Regions from separate parts of the Cupriavidus sp. MEYA8 genome, predicted to be linked through region 1. Evidence: riboswitches for the same ligand, from Rfam matches in the RefSeq annotation. Region 1 holds a riboswitch; the other holds the start of a gene.
What was found. A riboswitch is a leader RNA that binds a small molecule or an ion and turns the genes downstream of it on or off. The one in region 1 is predicted to bind glycine.
Positions count from the first base shown of each region.

Region 2: linked by a shared signal. The riboswitch ahead of AC5WJ1_RS20675 (D-amino acid dehydrogenase) and the one ahead of gcvT (glycine cleavage system aminomethyltransferase GcvT) in region 1 are both predicted to bind glycine.

Region 1 is NZ_CM181221.1:3,499,594-3,510,180, reverse strand. It holds gene AC5WJ1_RS16485 (alpha/beta hydrolase) at 1-675, opposite strand, end outside; gene AC5WJ1_RS16480 (OsmC family protein) at 686-1,159, opposite strand; gene AC5WJ1_RS16475 (MBL fold metallo-hydrolase) at 1,187-1,924, opposite strand; gene AC5WJ1_RS16470 (L-serine ammonia-lyase) at 2,046-3,422, opposite strand; gene gcvP (aminomethyl-transferring glycine dehydrogenase) at 3,573-6,503, opposite strand; gene gcvH (glycine cleavage system protein GcvH) at 6,603-6,983, opposite strand; gene gcvT (glycine cleavage system aminomethyltransferase GcvT) at 7,083-8,210, opposite strand; glycine riboswitch at 8,305-8,429, opposite strand; glycine riboswitch at 8,451-8,537, opposite strand; gene AC5WJ1_RS16450 (YMGG-like glycine zipper-containing protein) at 8,607-8,837, opposite strand; gene AC5WJ1_RS16445 (UvrD-helicase domain-containing protein) at 9,103-10,587, shown strand, end outside.
Region 2 is NZ_CM181222.1:786,037-796,623, forward strand. It holds gene AC5WJ1_RS20655 (DUF3597 domain-containing protein) at 1-422, shown strand, start outside; gene AC5WJ1_RS20660 (TlpA family protein disulfide reductase) at 474-974, opposite strand; gene AC5WJ1_RS20665 (sialidase family protein) at 971-2,221, opposite strand; gene AC5WJ1_RS20670 (TonB-dependent receptor) at 2,227-4,512, opposite strand; glycine riboswitch at 4,767-4,868, shown strand; glycine riboswitch at 4,869-4,999, shown strand; gene AC5WJ1_RS20675 (D-amino acid dehydrogenase) at 5,054-6,319, shown strand; gene AC5WJ1_RS20680 (Zn-ribbon domain-containing OB-fold protein) at 6,453-6,851, opposite strand; gene AC5WJ1_RS20685 (thiolase family protein) at 6,876-8,042, opposite strand; gene AC5WJ1_RS20690 (MaoC family dehydratase) at 8,081-8,539, opposite strand; gene AC5WJ1_RS20695 (LysR family transcriptional regulator) at 8,822-9,745, shown strand; gene AC5WJ1_RS20700 (Lrp/AsnC family transcriptional regulator) at 9,757-10,275, opposite strand; gene mdeB (alpha-ketoglutarate dehydrogenase) at 10,447-10,587, shown strand, end outside.

The DNA.
Region 1 (10,587 bases):
CACGATGCTGTCGCGCTCGGCCACGACCACCATGACCGGGCGGCCAAAGGCGGCCAGGTGGCTCACGCTGTCGTAACGGTCGCGCAGCAGCCATCCGGTCGGCAGCCATGAGTAGTGGTGTGCGGCGACGTGGGCGAGCTTGTCCCATGGCGTGATCAGCAGCACGGCATCGACGTGCTCGCGCTGGCGCGCCGCGGCGGCCGCCGCAACCCCGGCGCCGAGCGATTCGCCGACCAACAGCAGCGGGCCGTCGAACTGGCGCCGGGCCAGCGCAATCGCCTGCCCGGCATCGTCGACGAAGCTGCGCTCGCCAAGCGCGCCGTCGCGCGGGCCATAGCCGGGATATTCGGCCAGGATCACGCGAATGCCCAGCCGCGTCAGCACGCTGGCGTAGTAGCCGCGATGGCCGGCGTGCCCGGCATTGCCGTGGAAGACGATGGCGGTGGCGCGGACGGGACCGTGCGGCTCGGCCAGCAGGCCGCGGAAATCATCCGGACCCGGCCATGCGCGCAGTCCCTGAGCAACCATATCGTCGACCGAGGCCCTGTCGGGAAAGTAAAGAAAACGATCCTGCAGCATCAGGATGCCTCCCAGCAGGACCGCGCCCGCCAGCAGCCAGCGCAGCAGGCGCCGCGCCGGCGCGGATCGTGCCGCGGGCAGCGCGGTGGCCGGCATGGCGCGTGCGCTAGGCGCCGGCGAGCACCGGTTCGCACCGCACCTCGGTCCGGACCGAATTGGCGATAAAGCAGGCATCGTGCGCGGCATGGTGCAGGCGCTCCAGCTCGTCGCGGGTGGGTTCGCGCTCGCCGGAGAAAGTGACCTGGGGGCGCAGGGTCACCACTGTCATCGCCATCTGGCCTTCGCGGTTCTTTTCCATCACGCCGGTGGCGGCATCGACATAGCGGTCGACGACAAAGCGCTGCTTCGCCGCCAGCGACAGGAACCACAGCATATGGCAGCTCGACAGCGAGGCGATGAACATCTCTTCCGGGTCGACCGCGCTGGCGTCCGACATCGGCAACGGCACCACATGGGGCGACGACGAGCCCGGGACTTCGGCGCCGCCGTCGAAGCGCAGCACGTGCCTGCGGCTGTAGCGGTTGCCGGTGAAATCCTGCCCGTCGCGTTGCCACAGGACTTCGGCGGTATACACGGACATGGGGTTGACTCCCAAGGTTGGAATGCTTCAGGCGCCGTGCGGCACGCTCTCGCCGTCGCGGAGGCCCAGGCGCTGGTTCGCCGGCACCGCGATATCGATCAGCCTGGGCCGCGGCAGGTTCAGGTTGCGCATCATCTCGATGAACTCCTCGCGCGTGCGGCCGGATACGCGGCTGTTGTGCGCGCGCTCATGGCCGATGGTCGAGCAGGTCTGGCCCTTGTAGTCGTGCGCGGGATAGACCCGGGTGTCGTCGGGCAGCGCGAACAGCTTGCGGGTCAGGCTGTCGTACAGCGTGCCGGCATCGCCCGACTGGAAATCGGTGCGGCCGCAGCCGTCGATCAGCAGCGCATCGCCCGTGAAGACGCGGCGCACGATGCCTTCGGAGGTGGACTCTTCCCACAGGTAGCTCATGCTGCCGGCGGTATGGCCGGGCGTGTGGATCGCGCGCAGCACCTGCTTGCCGAATGCGACAGTGTCGCCGTCGATCAGTTGCTTCTGTGCCGGCTTGATATCGCAGCCCGACGGCGCCGCGGTGTGCGCGCCGGTCTGCATGGCCAGGTGGCCGGCCGAGGTGATGTGGTCGGCGTGGGCGTGAGTCTCGATGATCCAGGCCAGGTGTGCGCCGGTATCCTTGACCAGAGCCAGGTCGCGTTCGAGCTGGTGGTCGACCGGGTCGATCAGCAGCGCCTCCTTCGTTTCCGCATCGATCAGCAGGTACGTGAAGGTTGACGAGGCATCGTCAAAGAGCTGGTGGAAGGTCTGCATGGCGGGCCCTCTTGTTCTGCAGTCGGGGAACGCCGCAATGATACGCCGCAAACCATGCACGATGTACGACGGTTTTCTCCCTTCTCCCGCGCGCGTGATAGGGGAGAAAACCGCCGCGCGTTTAGCACTCGACGATATTCACCGCCAGCCCGCCGCGCGCGGTTTCCTTGTACTTCGTCTTCATGTCGGCGCCCGTCTCGCGCATGGTCTTGATCACCGAATCGAGCGATACGTAGTGCGTGCCGTCGCCGCGCAGCGCCATGCGCGCCGCGTTGACCGCCTTGACCGACGCCATCGCATTGCGCTCGATGCACGGAATCTGCACCAGCCCGCCGACCGGGTCGCAGGTCAGGCCGAGGTTGTGCTCCATGCCGATCTCGGCCGCGTTCTCCACCTGCGCCGGGCTGCCGCCGAGTACCGCGGCAAGCGCGCCGGCGGCCATCGAGCAGGCCACGCCGACCTCGCCCTGGCAGCCGACCTCGGCCCCGGAGATCGACGCGTTGAGCTTGTACAGCAGCCCGATCGCGCCCGCTGTCAGCAGGAAGTCGACTACACCCTGCCGGTTCGCGCCCGGCACGAAGCGGTCGTAGTAATGCAGCACGGCGGGGATGATGCCGGCCGCACCGTTGGTCGGCGCGGTCACCACGCGGCCGCCCGCCGCGTTCTCTTCATTGACGGCGATGGCGTACAGGTTGACCCAGTCCATCACCGAGAGCGGATCCGACAGCGTGCGCTCGGCACGCTCGGTCAGGCTGCGGAACAACTCGGGCGCGCGCCGCTTGACCTTGAACGGCCCCGGCAGTTCGCCATCGGTGCGGCAGCCGCGCGCGACGCAGGCCTGCATTACGTCCCAGATATGCAGCAGGCCGTCGATGACCTCTTGCTCGCTGCGCCACGTCAGTTCGTTCTCCAGCATCAGCCGCGCAATGCTCTTACCGCTGTCCTGCGCCATCTGCAGCATGTCCTTGCCGCTGCGAAACGGGTGCGGCAGCTGCTGCGCGGCGTTGAGCACCTGGGTGTTGGGCGCACCGGCCGTGACCACGAAGCCGCCGCCCACCGACAGGTAGCGCGCTTCGCGCAGGCTCGCGCCGCTGCTGTCGAAGGCATGGAACTTCATGCCATTGGGATGCTCGGCCAGGGCCTCGCGGCGGTAGAACGCGATGTGATCCTTCTCGACGAAGGGCACGATATGGCGTCCCAGCAGCGACAGCTCGCGCGACTTGCGCAACGCGGCGAGGCGCCTGTCGATGGAATCGGGATCGATGGTGTCGGGAGACTCGCCCATCAGGCCGAGGATCACGCCCTTGTCGGTGCCGTGCCCCTTGCCGGTGGCGCCGAGCGAGCCGTACAGCTCGACCCGCACGCTGGCCACCTGCGGCAGCAGGCCGTCGCGCTCCAGCCCCTGCGCGAACATCAGGGCCGCGCGCATCGGGCCCACGGTATGCGAGCTCGACGGGCCGATGCCCACCTTGAACAGATCGAAGACGCTGACTGCCACGGAATGTCTCCAGCAATGGGGTGGCCTTGCAGAGGCTCTTTTTAGGCGGTCGAAGTACGGCAACGGACACCGCCGCCGGCGGGCCCGCCATCTTGAGAATAGTGCGGCGGCCGAGCCACCGCAGATGCGATGGCACGGCCCGGGGGTGCGTCAGTCGACCACGTAGTCGCTGACCGGCACGCAGCTGCAGAACAGGTTGCGGTCGCCATACACGTTGTCGGCACGGCCGACCGGCGGCCAGTACTTCTGCGTGCGCAGCGACGCCACCGGATAGGCGGCTTCCTCGCGCGTGTACTTGTGGGTCCACTCGTTCGCGGTCACCACCGCGGCGGTGTGCGGCGCGTGCTTGAGCGGGTTGTCCTCGCGATCGAAAGTACCGTCGGCGACGCGGCCGATTTCCTGGCGGATCGCGATCATCGCGTCGATGAAGCGGTCCAGCTCATGCAGTGCTTCGGACTCGGTCGGCTCGATCATCAGCGTGCCCGGCACCGGGAAGCTCATGGTCGGCGCGTGGAAGCCGTAGTCCATCAGGCGCTTGGCCACGTCTTCGTTGCTGATGCCGGTCTCCTTCTGCAGCGGGCGCACGTCCAGGATGCACTCGTGCGCGACCAGGTCGTGCTGGCCGGTGTACAGCACCGGGTAGTACGGCGCCAGGCGCTTGGCCACGTAGTTGGCCGCCAGGATGGCGTTCTCGGTGGCGGCGGTCAGGCCGGCCGAGCCCATCATCGCGATATACATCCACGAGATCGGCAGGATGCTGGCCGAGCCGAACGGTGCCGCCGACACGCCACCGATGCCGCGGTCGTCGCGGCGGTAGCCGACGCTGTCCTGGTTGGGCAGGAAATCCGCCAGGTGCGCGCCGACCGCAACGGGGCCAACGCCCGGGCCGCCGCCGCCATGCGGGATGCAGAAGGTCTTGTGCAGGTTCAGGTGCGACACGTCGCCGCCAAACTGGCCCGGCGCGGCGGTGCCAACCATCGCGTTCATGTTGGCGCCGTCGACATAGACCTGGCCGCCGTGCTTGTGCACGATCTCGCAGATCTGCTGCACGCCCTGCTCAAACACGCCGTGCGTGGACGGGTAGGTGATCATGATCGCAGCCAGGTTCTTGCTGTGCTGCTCGGCCTTCTTCGCCAGGTCTTCCAGGTCGACGTTGCCATTCTCGTCGCAGGCCACCACCACCACCTTCATGCCGGCCATCTGCGCCGACGCCGGGTTGGTGCCGTGCGCCGACGACGGGATCAGGCAGATGTCGCGATGGCTTTCGCCGCGGCTGGCGTGATACGCATGGATGATCAGCAGGCCCGCGTACTCGCCTTGCGAGCCGGCGTTGGGCTGCAGGCTGACCGCGGCGTAGCCGGTGGCGGCGCACAGCATGGCCTCGAGCTGGTCGATCATCTCGCGGTAGCCCACGGTCTGGTCCAGCGGCGCGAACGGGTGGATCTGGCTGAACTCGGGCCAGGTCACCGGGATCATCTCGCTGGTGGCGTTCAGCTTCATCGTGCACGAGCCCAGCGGGATCATGGTGCGGTCCAGCGCCAGGTCCTTGTCGGCCAGCATGCGCAGGTAGCGCAGCATCTCGTGCTCGGCGTGGTGCGTATTGAACACCGGATGGGTCAGGTACTCGCTGGCGCGCGCCAGTTCGGCCGGGAAGGCGTCATTGATGGCGGCTTCGAGCTTGTCGAAATCGAGGCCCGCCGGCAGCGGCTTGCCTTGCGTGAAGATTTCCCACAGCGCAACCACGTCGTCGCGGGTGGCGGTCTCGTCCAGCGAGATGCCGACGCGCGTGGCGCCGGCATGGCGCAGGTTGATGCCGCGCGCGGTGGCGGCGGCATGGATGGCTTCGGTGTTGAAGCCGGTCTCCAGCGTCAGCGTGTCGAAGAAGGTGGCGTTGGTGCGGACGAAGCCAAGCTGCTCCAGGCCGGCGGCCAGCGTCGCGGCCAGGCGATGCACGCGCTGCGCGATGCGCTTCAGGCCCTGCGGGCCGTGGTATACGGCGTACATCGACGCCATCACCGCCAGCAGCACCTGCGCGGTACAGATGTTGGAGGTCGCCTTTTCGCGGCGGATATGCTGTTCGCGCGTCTGCAGCGCCAGGCGATACGCCTTGTTGCCCTGCGCGTCGACGGTCACGCCGACCAGACGGCCCGGCATCGAGCGCTTGAACGCATCCTTCACCGCCATGTAGCCGGCGTGCGGGCCGCCAAAGCCCAGCGGCACGCCGAAGCGCTGCGAGTTGCCCACGGCCACGTCGGCACCCCATTCGCCCGGCGCGGCGATCAGCGTCAGCGCCAGCAGGTCGGCGGCAGCCACCACCAGGCCCCCGGCGGCGTGCACCGCGTCGGCGATGGCGCGGTAGTCATTGATGTCGCCGTTCACGCCCGGGTACTGCAGCAGCACGCCGAAGGCGCCCGCAGCAGCGGCGTCGGCGGCGGGGCCGACCTTCACTTCAATATCCAGCGGCAGCGCGCGCGTTCGCACCACTTCCAGCGTCTGCGGCAGCACGTCGTCGGCGACGAAGAAGATACTGGAGTCGTGCTTGTTCACGCGCTGCAGCAGCGTCATCGCTTCGGCGGCAGCGGTGCCTTCATCGAGCATCGACGCGTTGGCGATATCCAGCCCGGTCAGGTCGGTGACCATCTGCTGGAAGTTCAGCATCGCTTCCAGGCGGCCTTGCGAGATTTCCGGCTGGTAGGGCGTGTAGGCGGTGTACCAGGCCGGGTTCTCGAAGATATTGCGCAGCACGACCGCGGGCGTGACGGTGTTGTAGTAGCCCTGGCCGATAAAGCTCTTCAGCACGCGGTTCTTGCGCGCCAGGCCGCGCAGCTTGGCCAGTGCGGCTTCCTCGCTCAGCGGCTCGGTGAACTCGCCCATCGGCATGCCGTCGCGGCGGCGGATGGCGGCGGGGATCACGGCATCGATCAGCGCGGCGCGGCTGTCGTAGCCGAGCACCTTCAGCATGTGCTGCTGTTCGGGGGTATCGGGGCCGATGTGGCGGGCGGCGAAGGCGTCGCGCGCCTCCAGTTCGGCCAGCGTGGGCCGGTTACCTTGGGCGGCGGTCATGGGAAGCGGGGCGTTCATTGGCAAGAACCTCGTGGGGAGCGCTGCGGCAGGTGGTCAGCCGTGCCGCGGCGCTGCAAATGCTGTGTGCCGATCCCGGGTGCGGGACCGGCGGGGCGATCAGGCGCCGACGCTGGCCTTGTACGCGTCGGCCGACATCAGGCCGTTGACGTCGTCGCTGTTGGCCGGCTTGAGCTTGAACAGCCAGGCGTCGAAGGCATTGGCATTGACGCTTTCCGGCTCGGCCGTGGCGGCTTCGTTGACGGCGATCACTTCGCCGGCCACCGGGGCGTAGATATCGGAAGCGGCCTTCACCGATTCCACCACTGCCAGCGCGTCGCCGGCACCGACCGACTTGCCCACTTCGGGCAGTTCCAGGAAGACGATGTCGCCCAGCGCATCCTGTGCGTGGTCGGTGATGCCAATGGTGAGCGTGCCGTCGGCTTCGACGCGCACCCACTCATGCGACTCGGTGTATTTGAGGTCGGCGGGGAAATTCATGAAGGTTCTCCGGATTCAGATCTGTTTCTTGTTGGGTGATGCCTGCCCGGCAACGCTGCCGGCAGGCGAGGGCGACCGTTGGGTGAGCGGATGTTTCCCTTAGCTCACGAGTGCCTTGCCATTACGCACAAACGGCAGTTTAACCACAGTCGCGTTGAGTTTGCGGTCGCGGATCTCCACCTGCACGGTGTCGCCGACGTTCACGCCCTGCGGCAGGCGCGCGAACGCGATCGATTGCGACAGCGAGGGGCTGAAGGTGCCGCTGGTGATTTCGCCGTCACCGGCGGCGGTGATGACCTTCTGGTGGGCGCGCAGCACGCCACCTTTGTCGCGCAGGATCAGGCCGAGGAATTGCTGGCGCGAGCCGGCCGCGGCCAGTGCCGCCTTGCCGGTGAAGTCGCGCTCGCTCTGCAGGTCGACGGTCCAGGCCAGGCCCGCGTCCAGCGGCGAGGTGCTGATATCCATGTCCTGGCCATACAGGTTCATGCCGGCTTCCAGGCGCAGCGTGTCGCGCGCGCCCAGGCCGGCCGGGCGCACGCCCGCGGCATTCAGTTTTTCCCACAGGCCGGCGACGCTGGCCGCCGGCACCACCAGCTCGAAGCCGTCTTCGCCGGTGTAGCCGGTGCGCGCGACCATGACTTCGCCAAGTGCGGGGTCCTGCACCACGACAGCGTTGAACGGCTTGAGCGCATCGGAAGGCTGGGTCGACGGGAAGGTACTCCACACCTTGGCGCGGGCGTTAGGGCCCTGCACCGCGACGATCGCCAGCGGCTGCGCGCCCGCGGGCGCAACATCTTCACGGCGCGGGGTGATGGTCACGCCGCTGCCGGTGGCGTCGTTGCGCGCACGGATCCAGTCGATATCGCCGACCGCGGTGCTGGCGTTGACCACCAGGCGGAAACGGTCCTCGGCAAAGAAATAGACGATCAGGTCGTCGATCACGCCGCCTTTTTCGTCGAGCATGCACGAGTACAGCGCCTTGCCCGGCGTCTGCAGCTTGTCGACGTTGTTGGCCAGCAGGCCGCGCAGGAAGGCGCGGGTATTGGGGCCGCTGAGGTCGACCACGCACATGTGCGAGACGTCGAACATGCCGGCGTCGGTGCGCACGGCGTTGTGTTCTTCGATCTGGGAGCCGTAGTTGACCGGCATGTCCCAGCCGCCGAAGTCGACCATGCGGGCGCCGAGGGCGCGGTGGATGGCGTTGAGGGGCGTGGCCTGGAGCGTCATGGAATCCTCGGGGGCAATGTCGGGTCGCGAAAACAAAAAAGGGCCATCCGCCGCAACGATCGCTATGCCAATGGCCAAGCAATCCGCTGCGGCGGATGACCCCTCTGTCCTCGATACCTGAGAGATTACGAGGCGGATTCGTTGAATCCCGTCCTCGCGCGCCCCTTCGGTGGGCACGCTCGCCATGAATGGCGGGTGCCGCTCTCCAGAGTGCGGCATGCATCGTGTGCATGTTGCATGCCGATCCGAGCGGTCCGTGGTGCCTGAGAGTTTTCGGGTGATACCCCTTCGGCGGCGCAGATATGCGCGCTCTCCCGGTCGGATGCGCGCAATGTACGGGAGGGCCCTGCCTTTGTCAACGCGGCGGGCGCCCCCCGCCAGCAGCCATTCGCCCTATCAACGGCGATGGTCGTCGGTCATTACGTTACCGACCACGCCGCCCAGGGCGGCACCGCCCAGCGTGCCTGCGGCACTACCGTGCGTCAACGCAGCACCGCCGGCCGCGCCCACGCCGGCACCAATGACCGTGTTGCGCTGCTTCGGTGTCATGTCGGCACAGCCGGTGGCCAGGGCCGCAACGGCTATGCCGGCCATCGTCGCTTTGGAAAAGGCTCGTAGCATTTTCATGATGGGCTCCGAAAGTAACTTTGAGTACGTTCGGGACGCAGGTCTGCCATCCCGCCATACTGGTTAGAGGAGGGCCCGGACGCCCGGTTTTGGGACTTACCAAGTGTTACTTCGGTAACGTCCCCGCCCCCGGAAAAAGCGGTTCCCGCTGACTGATCAGGGCCGGCCCAGCGTGTTAACATGATTAGCTTTGCGTCCGGCGCCGCCCCATGTGGTGTACAGGGCGCGACGCCGTCCCGACCACCCCACGCAAGCATTCCCGCGCATGAGCCACGGCCTCAACGCCGCCCAATCTGAAGCCGTCCGCTATCTGGACGGACCCTGCCTCGTCCTTGCCGGGGCGGGCTCGGGCAAGACCCGCGTGATCACGCAGAAGATCGCGCACCTGATCGAAGACAAGGGCTTCGAGCCGCGCCATATCGCCGCCGTCACCTTCACCAACAAGGCTGCCAAGGAGATGCAGGAACGCATCGGCAAGCTGATGGAAGGCAAGACCACGCGCGAGGGCAAGCGCATCCCGCTCAAGCAGCTCACAGTCTGTACCTTCCACTCGCTGGGCGTGCAGATTCTGCGCATGGAGGCGGAACACGTCGGCCTGAAGCCGCAGTTCTCGATCATGGATTCGGACGACTGCTTCGGCCTGATCCAGGAGCAGCTCGGCACCACCGACAAGAAGCTGATCCGCGGCGTGCAGAGCACGATCTCGCTGTGGAAGAACGGCATGGTCGACCCCGAGGTCGCGATCGCGCAGGCGGCCAATGCCGACGAGCACCAGGCCGCGCTGGTCTACCGCAACTACGTCGCCACGCTGAACGCGTACCAGGCGGTGGATTTCGACGACCTGATCCGCTTGCCCGCGGAACTGTTCGCGCGCAACGAAGCGGTGCAGCTGAAGTGGCAGAACCGGCTGCGCTACTTCCTGGTCGACGAGTACCAGGATACCAACGCCTGCCAGTACCAGCTGCTCAAGCTGCTGGCGGGGGGCTCGCACCTGCGCGCGCCGGCCTTTACCGCGGTGGGCGACGACGACCAGGCCATCTACGGCTGGCGCGGCGCCACGCTGGACAACCTGCGCGGGCTGCAGACCGACTTCCCCGACCTCAAGGTGATCAAGCTGGAGCAGAACTACCGCTCCACCGTGCGCATCCTGGAAGCGGCCAACGCGGTCATCGCCAACAATCCCAAGCTCTTCGACAAGAAGCTGTGGAGCGAGCACGGCATGGGCGATCCCATCGCCATCCACCCGATGAACGACGAGGAGCACGAGGCGGAGTCGGTGGTGTTCCGCCTGTCGGCGCACAAGTTCGAGCGCCGCGCGCAGTTCCGCGACTACGCCATCCTGTACCGCGGCAACCACCAGGCGCGGCTGTTCGAGCAGATCCTGCGGCGCGAGCGCATTCCCTATGTGCTGTCGGGTGGCCAGAGCTTCTTCGACAAGGCCGAGATCAAGGACATCTGCGCCTACCTGCGCCTGATCGCCAATCCCGACGACGATCCCGCCTTTATCCGCGCGATCACCACGCCGCGCCGCGGCGTCGGCAATACCACGCTCGAAGTGCTGGGCACGTTTGCCGGGCAGGCCAAGGTGTCGTTGTTCGAGGCGGCGATGATGGGCGGCATCGAGGGCAAGCTGCAGCCGCGCCAGCTGGAGCCGCTGCGCGTGTTCTGCGAATCGATGGTGCGGCTGGCCGACCGCGCGGCCAAAGATCCGGCCACCGAAGTGCTCGACGACCTGATGGCCGGCATCCAC
Region 2 (10,587 bases), on a different replicon from region 1:
CCACGACTTCGGGCACCCCCGCCGGCACATCCGCCGGCACAGCGGCTGGCACGCCGACCTCGGCAGGCGCGGCACCCGCGCCGTCGAGCCCGTCGCCCGCGTCGGCAGGCGCCACCACGCCCGCAGGCAGCGCTGGCCAGGCCGCGGCCAAACCCACGCCGCTGTCGGGCGTCGACGTCGAATCCATCATGGACAACCTGGTCAGGGAGAGCGGCCAGACGCTGAACTGGCGCACGTCCATCGTTGACACGATGAAGGCGCTGGGCATCGACAGCAGCCTCGAGCACCGCAAGGAACTGGCGCGCGAGCTGCACTACAGCGGCGACATGAACGATTCCGCCGGGATGAATGTCTGGCTGCACAAGCGCCTGATGCAGGAGCTTGCGGCCAACGGCGGCAAGCTGCCGGCGGACTTGTCGTAAGGAAATCCGGGAAGCGTTGGCGGCTGCCTCAGGAAAGGGCCGGCGGCCGCCTCAGCCGCCGATGCCCGCCCAGCGCAGGTGCTTGTCCCAGTCGGCGTCGCCGATCACGCCGGATACGCCCTGCCGCTGGCCGTCGGCCCGATAGAAGTACGTGCGCGGCATCTCCCCCATCCAGTCGGGATCGACCGAATAGCGCAGCCTCTCCTGCGGCTCGTTGCCGAACATCCACGCGTCGCGCGTCAGGTTGACGCGCTTGAGCAGCTGCTGCACCTGCGGCAGCGCGTCGGGCCGGTCCATGGCCAGCGTGACCACGCGCAGGCTGCGATGCTTCGCCTGCAGCTTGCCGATGGCTTCGAAATTACGCTTGCAGTAGACGCAGTCGAGCGACCACACCACCAGCACGAAGGGCTTGCCCTGCTGGCTGGCACTGAGCTGCGCGGCACTGGCGGATTCGAACACCGATACGCGTTCGGCCGCGTGCGCCATGCCGGCGACGCCGAGCGCGATCGTGGCGCCCGCCAGCGCGGCGATGAGTTTGCGACGCAATGTCATGCGCCCTCCTGCGCCAGCGGGAAGACCTGGAAGCCTTCGGCCTCGGTGCGCCACAGCACGTAGGCGCGGCCGCCGTGCTGCAGCAGGTGCGGCTGGTCCGAATCGCGCGCGGTGCCGGCAACCTGGCGCGTCTGCCAGGTCTTGCCGCCGTCCTGCGACAGCATCGCCGAGAGCCGGGTCTGCTGGCCGTCGAACGATTTCCACGCCACCACGATGCGATGGTCGTCGAGCGCGACGATATCGGCATGCTGCGCGCGCGGGTCGTCCAGCGGACGCTGCGCCTGCAGCTTGCCGTCCCGGAAGCGGCCGACCGATACCGTCGGCTTGCCTGCCTTCACGTTGAACCAGACCATGTGCAGCATGCCGTCCGGCGCCACCGCGGCGCCCGGGCCGTGGTGCGGGCAGGCGTCGATGCGCCAGTCGTCGAAGGTCGCGCGCTGCATCGGCGCGGGCGTGCCGTCGGCGCCGAGCAGTGCCACCGCGTGGTCGCGCGCGTTGGGCGGGAACACGTGGCGCCACAGCGCCAGCATCTTGCCGTCCGGCGTCGGCGCGAGCGCGATGCGGCAGCATTCGCAGGACTGGTCGGCGATCTTGTAATCGCCCTGGAAGCTCTTGCCGTGGTCGGCCGATACCGCGTAGTAGATCGCAGCGCCGGCATAGGGCTGCCTGCGCGCTTCGGCGGCGACCACGTCGCGCTTGTCGATCCAGCTGACGAAGACGCGGCCGGCCGGGTCCACCGCGATCGCGTCGAAGCGGTGCGCGATCTGGTCGCGGTTGGCATGCACGGTCACCGGCGCGGCAAAGGTCTTGCCGCCGTCGGCGGAGCGCGCGAAGCGGATAAAGCCGGTATAGGGCTTGGGCAGCGGCTGGGTCCAGGTGACGTAGATCTCGCCGTCGCGGCCGGTGGCAACCTTGGGCCGGCTGTCGTGGTCAGCAGCCACGGCTTCGGGCACGCGGTTGACGTGCTGCACCGGCCCGAAGCTGCGACCCTGGTCGGCCGACGCGCGCACGGCCACGTGCTGGCCGTCCTTGTAGGCGATCCACAAGCGGCCGTCGCGATCGAAGGCGGCGCCGGTGCCGAGTTCGCTCATCGCCTTCGGCGCCGCGCTTTGCGCACCGTGGCCGGCATGGTTGCCATGGGACTGCGCCATCGCGGCGAACGCCGTGCAGGCGATCACGCCGGCGGCAAGGAAGCGGAAGCTGCGGGGCAAGCGCTGCAGGGGAATGGTCAGGATCGGACTGGTCACTGCACTCAGAAGGAAAGCTTGGCCTCGGCGTAGAACGTCCGGCCCGGGTACGGGTGGTAGACGAAGTAACGCTGGTCGGTCAGGTTGTCGATGCCAAGCCCGAGCCGCACGTTCCTGGCGGGCTTGTAGGTCACCTTGACGTCGAAGGTCAGGAAACTGCTGGTGCCGCCGAAGGTGTCGGGATTGACGTCGCTGTTATCGAGCGTATTGTACTGCCGCCCCGAATAGGTCATCGCCAGCGTGCCGGCCCATGCCGGCGTAAAGCGGTAGGTGCCGACCAGGTTCGCGCGCCACTGCGGGATGCGATAGAAATACTTGCCCACCGATGCCGGGTTATTGGCATTCTCCAGCGTCTTGGAATGGTTGTACGCGCCGCTGGCCGACAGGTCGAAGCCGCTGGTCAGCACGTCGCGCCCGTCGTAGGCAAGCTCGATGCCACGCGTACGCACGCGGTCCACGTTCTGGAAACTGGTGACGGTGGGGAACACCGTGGTATTGGTCTGGCTGACCAGCGCATCGCGGATGTCGTCTTCATACACCGACACGCGGAAGTACGAACGGTCGACCGTGCGTTCGAAGGTCAGGTCCTTCGAGAACGAGCGCTCCGGCTTCAGGTTGGGATCGTTGTTGATCAGCGAGGTGCCGGTGATGCGGCCCTGGAACAGCTCGGCGACGGTCGGGTAGCGCCAGGCCTGGCCGAGCGACAGCCGGCCCAGCCAGTCCTGACCGATGGCCTTTTCCAGCGCCAGCTTGGGCGACCAGTTGGACTCGCTGCGCACCGGGTAGGCGACATCTACGCCCGGCTGGCTGCGGCTGCCGTCATAGGCGCGCCAGTGCTCCCAGCGCACGCCCGGGATCAGCTTCCAGTCCTCGGCGAAGTACCACGCGTCCTGCGCGTACAGCGCCTGCGTCTCGGTCTTGCCGGCAAAGGCGTTGTTGAACGCGGAGATGGTGGCGGCCTGCCAGTCCGAGGTGTTGTAGGTGGTGTTGCTGAGCCTGTAGTTGTCGTAGTGGTAGCCGAGGGTGACCCAGTGGCCGCCCTTGAGCTGCTGCGGGCGGTAGTCGGCCTTCAGGTCGAGCGTGCGCCAGCCGGTGCCGTCGCCATAGGTCACCGTGCCCGGGCCATTGCCCGCGGTGCTGGCGGTGCGGCTGATGTCCTTGGTGACATCGAACAGCGATGCCACGCCGGAGAAATTCCACCCGGTCTCGTTGCGCGTGCGCAGCGACAGGCCGTAGAGCCAGCGCGCGTCCTCGCCATTGCCCGGCGCAAACGCGTTGGCGGGGATCACGTAGCGGAGGCCGCCGATATTGACCGGGCCGCTCGACACCACGTTGCCGTCGGCATCGCGCAGGTAGCTGCCGGTGGCGCTGGAGCGGTCCTGCTGCCAGTAGGCGGCGGTGAACTGCGCCTGCAGGGTATTGGTGATGTCGTAGCCGAGCTTGAGCTTGAGCTGGTCCTGCACGGTGTGCGTGACGCCCTCGCTGTTGACGCCCATCACGGTGCGGTCGGCGCCGGTCTGGTCCTGGTCGAAGTAGGCGCCGGTCACGGGCTTGTCGGCCGAAGTCGCCCGCACGCTGGAGCGCGCCGCGGTGTAGAAGCTCAGCGGCTGGCTCTTGCTGTCCTGCCGGTCGACGCTGACCAGCCACGAGAACGGCCCGGCGCGGTCGCCCACGTAGGCGTTGGCGTGCACGCCGTTGAAACTGTCGTGCGTGCCGTACAGGTTGAAGCGCTGCGTGAATAGCTGCACGCTGGCATCGCCCTCGAACTTCTCCGGTGTGCGCGTACTGATCAGCACGGTCGCGCCCAGCGAATTGCCCGGGTACAGCGCCGAATACGGGCCATACAGCACGTCGACGCGCTCGATCTCGGCGGCGTTGACCAGCGACCAGCGCGGCGGGAAAGTGAAATCGGAGCCCAGCAGGTTGGAAAGCAGCAGGCCGTCGGCATAGACCAGCCCGCGCGCCGACTGGCGCGAGCTAGTGCTGCGCACCGAGATGATCGAGTTCATATCGCCGATGAAGCGCTTGCGCACGGCGAGGTTGGGCGCGTACTTGAGCGCGTCTTCGGTGTTGACCACGTTGAAGTCCGCCATGCGTGCGGCGCTGATGCCATAGGCGGGCGATGGCGTATTGGGCGGCGTGGCCGGCGTTTCGCCGCGCCCGGTCTTCGCCGAGACCACGACTTCCTGCAAGGGCTGCGGCGCGCTGACGGGTTCATCCGGCTGCGCGCCGGCGATGCCGGGGCCCATCAGCGCGGCCGAGGCGGCCAGCGCAATCCGATTTCTTCTCACTGGAATACCTTTTCTGTTCTTCTGGCTCGCCCGACCGGTGCGCCGTATCCGGCTCGTGCTACGGCGCACTTCCTCCGCGTAGCGAGTGCTGACATTCTAGGGGGCGGGTCGGCTTGACGCAGTGCGACATAGCGCCGCGCCGGTAAAGAAGCGACTCGACCCATCCATGCGAACACGACTGGCTCTATTCGCGTTTACCCGCATATCCACTTGCGGCCTTTGTCTCTAGATTTGCGCGGATTGGCGTTCGCGCCAACGTGATGCTGGGAGAGACTGATCCGGCGGCAGCCGCCGCGGACAGCGCCGAAGGAGCAACCGCCCCGGAAACTCTCAGGCAAAAGGACCGGTATCACGCGTCACAGCACTCTGAAGAATGCCGCCATCGTCAGCCGGCATACCGAAGGAGCAAGCGGCCCCCGCCACCGGTACCCCCGGGCACCACCGGCGGCTGTCGTGAATCTCTCAGGTCAGGAACAGAGGGGGCGTCCGCCACGCATGTCGCGTGCGGGCTCCCACCCCGACGTTTCTGGACTGCCAGATCATGAAGACAATCGCCGTCATCGGCGGTGGCATCACCGGTGTCACCACGGCCTACGCGCTCGCCCGGCGCGGATTCTCCGTCACCCTGTTCGAGCGCCACCGCTACGCCGCGATGGAAACCTCGTTCGCCAACGGCGGGCAGCTATCCGCCTCCAATGCCGAGGTGTGGACGCACTGGTCCACCATCATCAAGGGCCTGAAGTGGATGCTGCGCAGCGACGCCCCGCTGCTGGTCAACCCGCGCCCGAGCTGGCACAAGCTGAGCTGGTTCGCCGAGTTCATCGCCTCGATCCCGCATTACCGCCGCAACACCATCGAGACCGCGCGCCTGGCCATCGCGGCGCGCGAGCACCTGTTCGCGTGGGCGGCGCAGGAAGGCATCGACTTCGACCACAAGCGCGAAGGCATCCTGCATATCTATCGCGACAAGGCGGGCTTCGAGCACGCGGGCCGCGTCTCGGCGCTGCTGGCGCAGGGCGGGCTGGAGCGCCGCGCGGTGACGCCGGCGGAAATGCGCGCGATCGAGCCGACGCTGGCCGGCACCTACTACGGCGGCTATTTCACCGAAAGCGATTCGACCGGCGACATCCACAAGTTCACCAGCGGCCTGGCCGCCGCCATCGAGCGCATGGGCGTGCACTGCCGCTACGGCGAGGACGTGCGCAAGGTCACCACCGATGGCCGCAGCGCCAGCGTGACCGTGCAGGAAGGCGCGGACAGCGCCACCTCGACCTTCGACGGCGCGGTGATCTGCGCCGGCACCGCCAGCCGCGCGCTGGCCGCCGGGCTGGGCGACCGCGTCAACATCTATCCGGTCAAGGGCTATTCCATCACCGTCAACCTGAACGACGCGGGCAGCCGCACCGCGGCGCCGACCGTCAGCCTGCTCGACGATGAAACCAAGCTGGTCACCAGCCGCCTGGGCGACGACCGCTTCCGCGTGGCCGGCACCGCGGAGTTCAACGGCTTCAACCGCGACATCCGCGCCGACCGCATCCGGCCGCTGGTGGAATGGGTGCAGCAGTGCTTCCCCGGCGTCAGCACGCGCAGCGTGGTGCCGTGGGCGGGGCTGCGGCCGATGCTGCCGGATATGCTGCCGCGTGTTGGGCGGGGGCGGGCCCGGTGCGTGTTCTACAACACCGGGCATGGGCACCTTGGCTGGACGCTGTCGGCGGTGACGGCGGATATGGTGGCGGGGGTGGTGGCGCAGGCGCTGGTTGAGCCGAAAGTCTCGGGCGTGGGCTCGCTGGGACTTGCCAAGGCTTGAGATTGCCAGTTGAGCGCCTCGCTATTGCCAGCGCTGGCCCTCTCCCCCAGCCCCTCTCCCGCTCGCGGGAGAGGTACGGGGGAGAGGGCGGGAGCCTCCACGGAGTGAAGCGCCATCGCCCGCCGTGAACCGCTCAGGCCGGCGCAAACACCGGCACCGGCGCCCCATCCACGCTGGGCGCGAACCTGACCTTCACCTTCTGCCCGATGCGCACCTCATCGAGATCGCAATCGACGATATGGGTCATCATGGTCACGCCCTCGTCCAGCGTCACATAGGCAATGCAATACGCCTGCGGGCCAGCCTTGCGCGTGACGCTGTACGAGTAGATGGTGCCGCGGCCGCTGGCGGTCTTCCAGACCGTATCGCCCATGCAGAACGGGCACAGCGTGCGCGGATACCAGTGCGTCTTGCCGCATGACTGGCAGTGCTTGACCAGCAGCCGGCCTTCGCGCGCGGCCTGCCAGAATTCGATGTTGTCGGGCTGTTCGTCCGGGGCCTTGTAGGCCATGGGAGTGTGCGGGGTCGTCATGTCAGTTGCTCCGGCGATCGTTCATTATTCGCGCTCGAGGATCAGGGTGGCGCTGCCGTGGCGCGAGCCCAGGTAGCCGCCGGTGCCTTGCGCCAGCGCCAGGTCGCAGTTCTTCACCTGCACCGCCGGATGCGCCTCGCCGCGCAGCTGGCGCACGGCCTCGATCACCTTGGTGATGCCGCCGCGGTTGGCCGGGTGGTTGTTGCACAGGCCACCGCCATCGGTATTGAACGGCAGCTTGCCGACGCCCGAGATCAGGTTGCCGTCGGCCACGAACTTGCCGCCTTCGCCCTTCTTGCAGAAGCCCAGGTCTTCCAGCTGCATCAGCACGGTGATGGTGAAGCTGTCGTAGATCGAGGCGTACTTGATGTCGGCCGGGGTCACGCCGGCTTCAGCGAACGCGGCCGCGCCGGAAAACTTCGCGCCCGACCAGCTCAGGTCGACCTCGCCGCCGAGCTGGCCCTTGACGTATTCACCGGCGCCGATGATCTTCACCTTCGGGCGCCTGAGCGTGGCCGCGATCTCGGGCCGCGCCACGATCAGCGCGCCGCCGCCGTCGGACACCACGCAGCAGTCGAGCTTGTGCAGCGGGTCGGCGATCAACGGCGAGTTCAGCACCTCTTCCACCGTGACCACGTTGCGCAGCATCGCGTGCGGGTTGTGCTGCGCGTGGTGCGACGCCGCCACCTTGACCCATGCCAGCTGCTCGGGCGTGGTGCCGTACTCGTACATATGGCGCATCGCCACCATCGCGTACAGGTTGACGGTGACGGGATTGAACGGCGCCTCGAACGGGGCGTCCGGCAGGTTGGCGCCCCAGTTGCGCGCCTGCGTGCCGGTCGAGCCTTCGGAGCGCGGCCGGCCCGCCAGCGTGATCAGCGCCACGTTGCACTTGCCGGCGGCAATGGCCTGCGCGGCGTGCGAGACATGCACCAGGTAGGCGGAGCCGCCGGTGTCGGTGGAGTCCACGTGGCGCACCTTCAGGCCGAGGTAGTCGACCATGTTGGTGGCGCCCAGCCCCGGCGCATCGCCGGCGCAGAAGTAGCCATCCACGTCCGCCAGGGTCAGGCCGGCATCGGCCAGCGCGCCGCGCGCGGATTCCGCGTGCAGCTGCGCCACCGACTTGTCCGGCGCCTTGCGGGTCGGGTGCTCGTAGGCCCCGACGATATATGCCTTGCCTTTGATGCTCATGGGAGTCTCGTCCTGCTTGGGATTGATATTGGGGAACTTCAGAAGCGCATCTGCACCAGCCAGGTCGCCACCATGGCCGGCCGCTCGCTGCCTTCGACCTGCATCTCTACTTTCCAGTGGCAGCGCACTTCACCGGGGCGGACTTCGTCGAGCTGCTGCAGCGTGAACGCGCCGCGCACGCGCGCGCCGGCCGGCACCGGGCCGGTGAAGCGCAGCCGGTCGAAGCCATAGTTCAGCGCCAGCTTGCGGCCCGGAAAGGTAAAGCACTGCCCGAACGCCGCCGACACCATCGACACGATCAGGAAGGCGTGCGCGACCGTGCAGCCGTATGGCGAATCCGCCGCGGCGCGCTCGGGGTCCACGTAGATCCACTGCCGGTCATGCGTCAGCTCGGCGAAGGTATCGATGGCGTCCTGCCCGATGGGGAAATACTCGCTCACGGCGGCGGGCGCGGCGCAAAGCGCGCGCAGGTCGTCGAGCGATGCAATGCTGTGCATGAGGCTCCTGTCGGTCCAGGCCTGGTCAGGCGCGGCGGGCGCGATCGGCGCGAGCGGCCTGCGCCCGGCCGGCTGTCTCCGTTGTGTTCCTTGAGTGTTCCTTGATACGGATCTGTTGCTGCACCGCAGCTTGCAATCGAGTGTAGCGACGCCGCGGAACCGGCGTCCAATATCGTTTGCCGCGCGATCGATAAGCGCTGTTTATCGACCCACCCGGCGCGCGCGGTTGCCCGGGGGGCGCGCGGCGCACTAAGATGTGGCTCCCGCATCCCCGCTGACCCCATGGAACTGCGCCGCATCCGGCACTTCGTCGTGCTGGCCGAGACCCTCAATTTCCGCCGCGCGGCAGAGCGCCTGCATATCGCCCAGCCCGCGCTGACGGTCTCGATCCAGAAGCTCGAGTCCGAGCTCGACGCCACCCTGTTCGTGCGCGAGCCGCGCGGCGTCACGCTGACCGAGACCGGCCGCGCCGCGCTGGCCGAGGCCCGGCGCATCCTGTTCCACGCCGGCCAGTTCAGCGAGCTGGTGCAGTCGGCCAGCAGCGGCATGGCCGGCATCTTGCGGGTGGGCTTTGTCGGCACCACGACCTCGCACCTGCTGCCACGGCTGGTGACGCGCTTCCGCAATGAATACCCCGGCGTCGAACTGGTGCTGCGCGAAGCGACCTCGACCCGCATCATGCAATGGCTGGAAGACGAGGCGCTGGACGTGGGCCTGGTGCGCACGCCGCTGCTGACGCCGGGCAATACCGCGCTGGCGCTGCTGGAGCGCGACCGCTTTGTCGCCGCCCTGCCGCGCAGCCACCCGCTGGCGGGCAAGCCCGCGCTGACGCTGGCCGACCTCGCGCAGGAGCGCTTTGTCATGTACGAGCAGGCCGAAGCGTCGGGCCTGCGCAGCGCCGCGCTGTCGGCGTGCCAGGTGGCCGGCTTCCAGCCGCGCGTCACGCAGGAGGCCACGCAGGTGCAGACCGTGCTGGCGCTGGTGGAGAGCGGGCTGGGCGTGGCCCTGGTGCCGTCGATCATGCAGCGCTTTGCCAACGACCGCATGGTGATCCGCGACCTGGCGGGTTATCCGGACAGTGCCGGTATCGGCCTGGCGCTCACCTGGCTGCCGGCGCACGACACCCCGGTGGTTCGGCATTTCCGCGAGGTGGCGTTGTCGGAATTCGCGGTGGATGGCGGCAACGAGGAGCGTGGCGCGCCGTAGCCCGCAGCAGGCTATTCGCCCTCTTCTTCCGCCAGGCTCAAGGTCAATCCGCCCGCCGGCAGCGGCAGCGCCGTGCGGTACCGCACCTGCTTCAGCGCGAAGCTCGACCGGATATTGGACACGCCAGGGATCTTGGTCAGCTGCTCCAGGATAAAGCGCTCCAGGCTCTGCATGCTGGGCACGACAACGCGCAGCAGGTAGTCCGCATCGCCGGTCATCAGGTAGCACTCCATCACTTCGGGCCGCTTGTCGATTGCCGCCTCGAAGCGGCGCAGCGCGTCTTCCACCTGTTTTTCCAGGCTGACCTGGATAAACACATTGATGCGCAGGCCCAGCGCCTCGGCATTCAGCAATGTGACCTGCTGCTTGATCAATCCCATTTTCTCCAGCGCCTTGACGCGGTTGAAGCAAGGCGTCGGCGACAGGTTCACGGCGCGCGCCAGCTCGGCATTGGTGATGCGGGCGTTCTGCTGCAGCTGGTTGAGGATGGCGATATCGATGCGATCGAGCCTGAGCGAGGTGTCGTTCATGATGTAACAATTCCGGATTTTGGCATCTATTGAGAATTTTTATACTGTGATACCCGCTTCTGGCAAGGAAATTCAGACACATTCTCTGCGGCTCCAGGCGTAATCTTGTTGGCATCGGCGAGCGTGACTGACATGCCGCCACAGACAAGCAACATGGACAGGAGCGGTGCCATGACCAACCTGGCAAACGGTGTGCAATCGATGCTCGCGCTGCCTTCGGCCAACGAGGACAGCGATCCCCAGGAAACGCGCGAATGGCTGGACGCGCTCGAAGGCGTGCTGGCGCATGCCGGCAGCGCGCGCGCCAGCTTC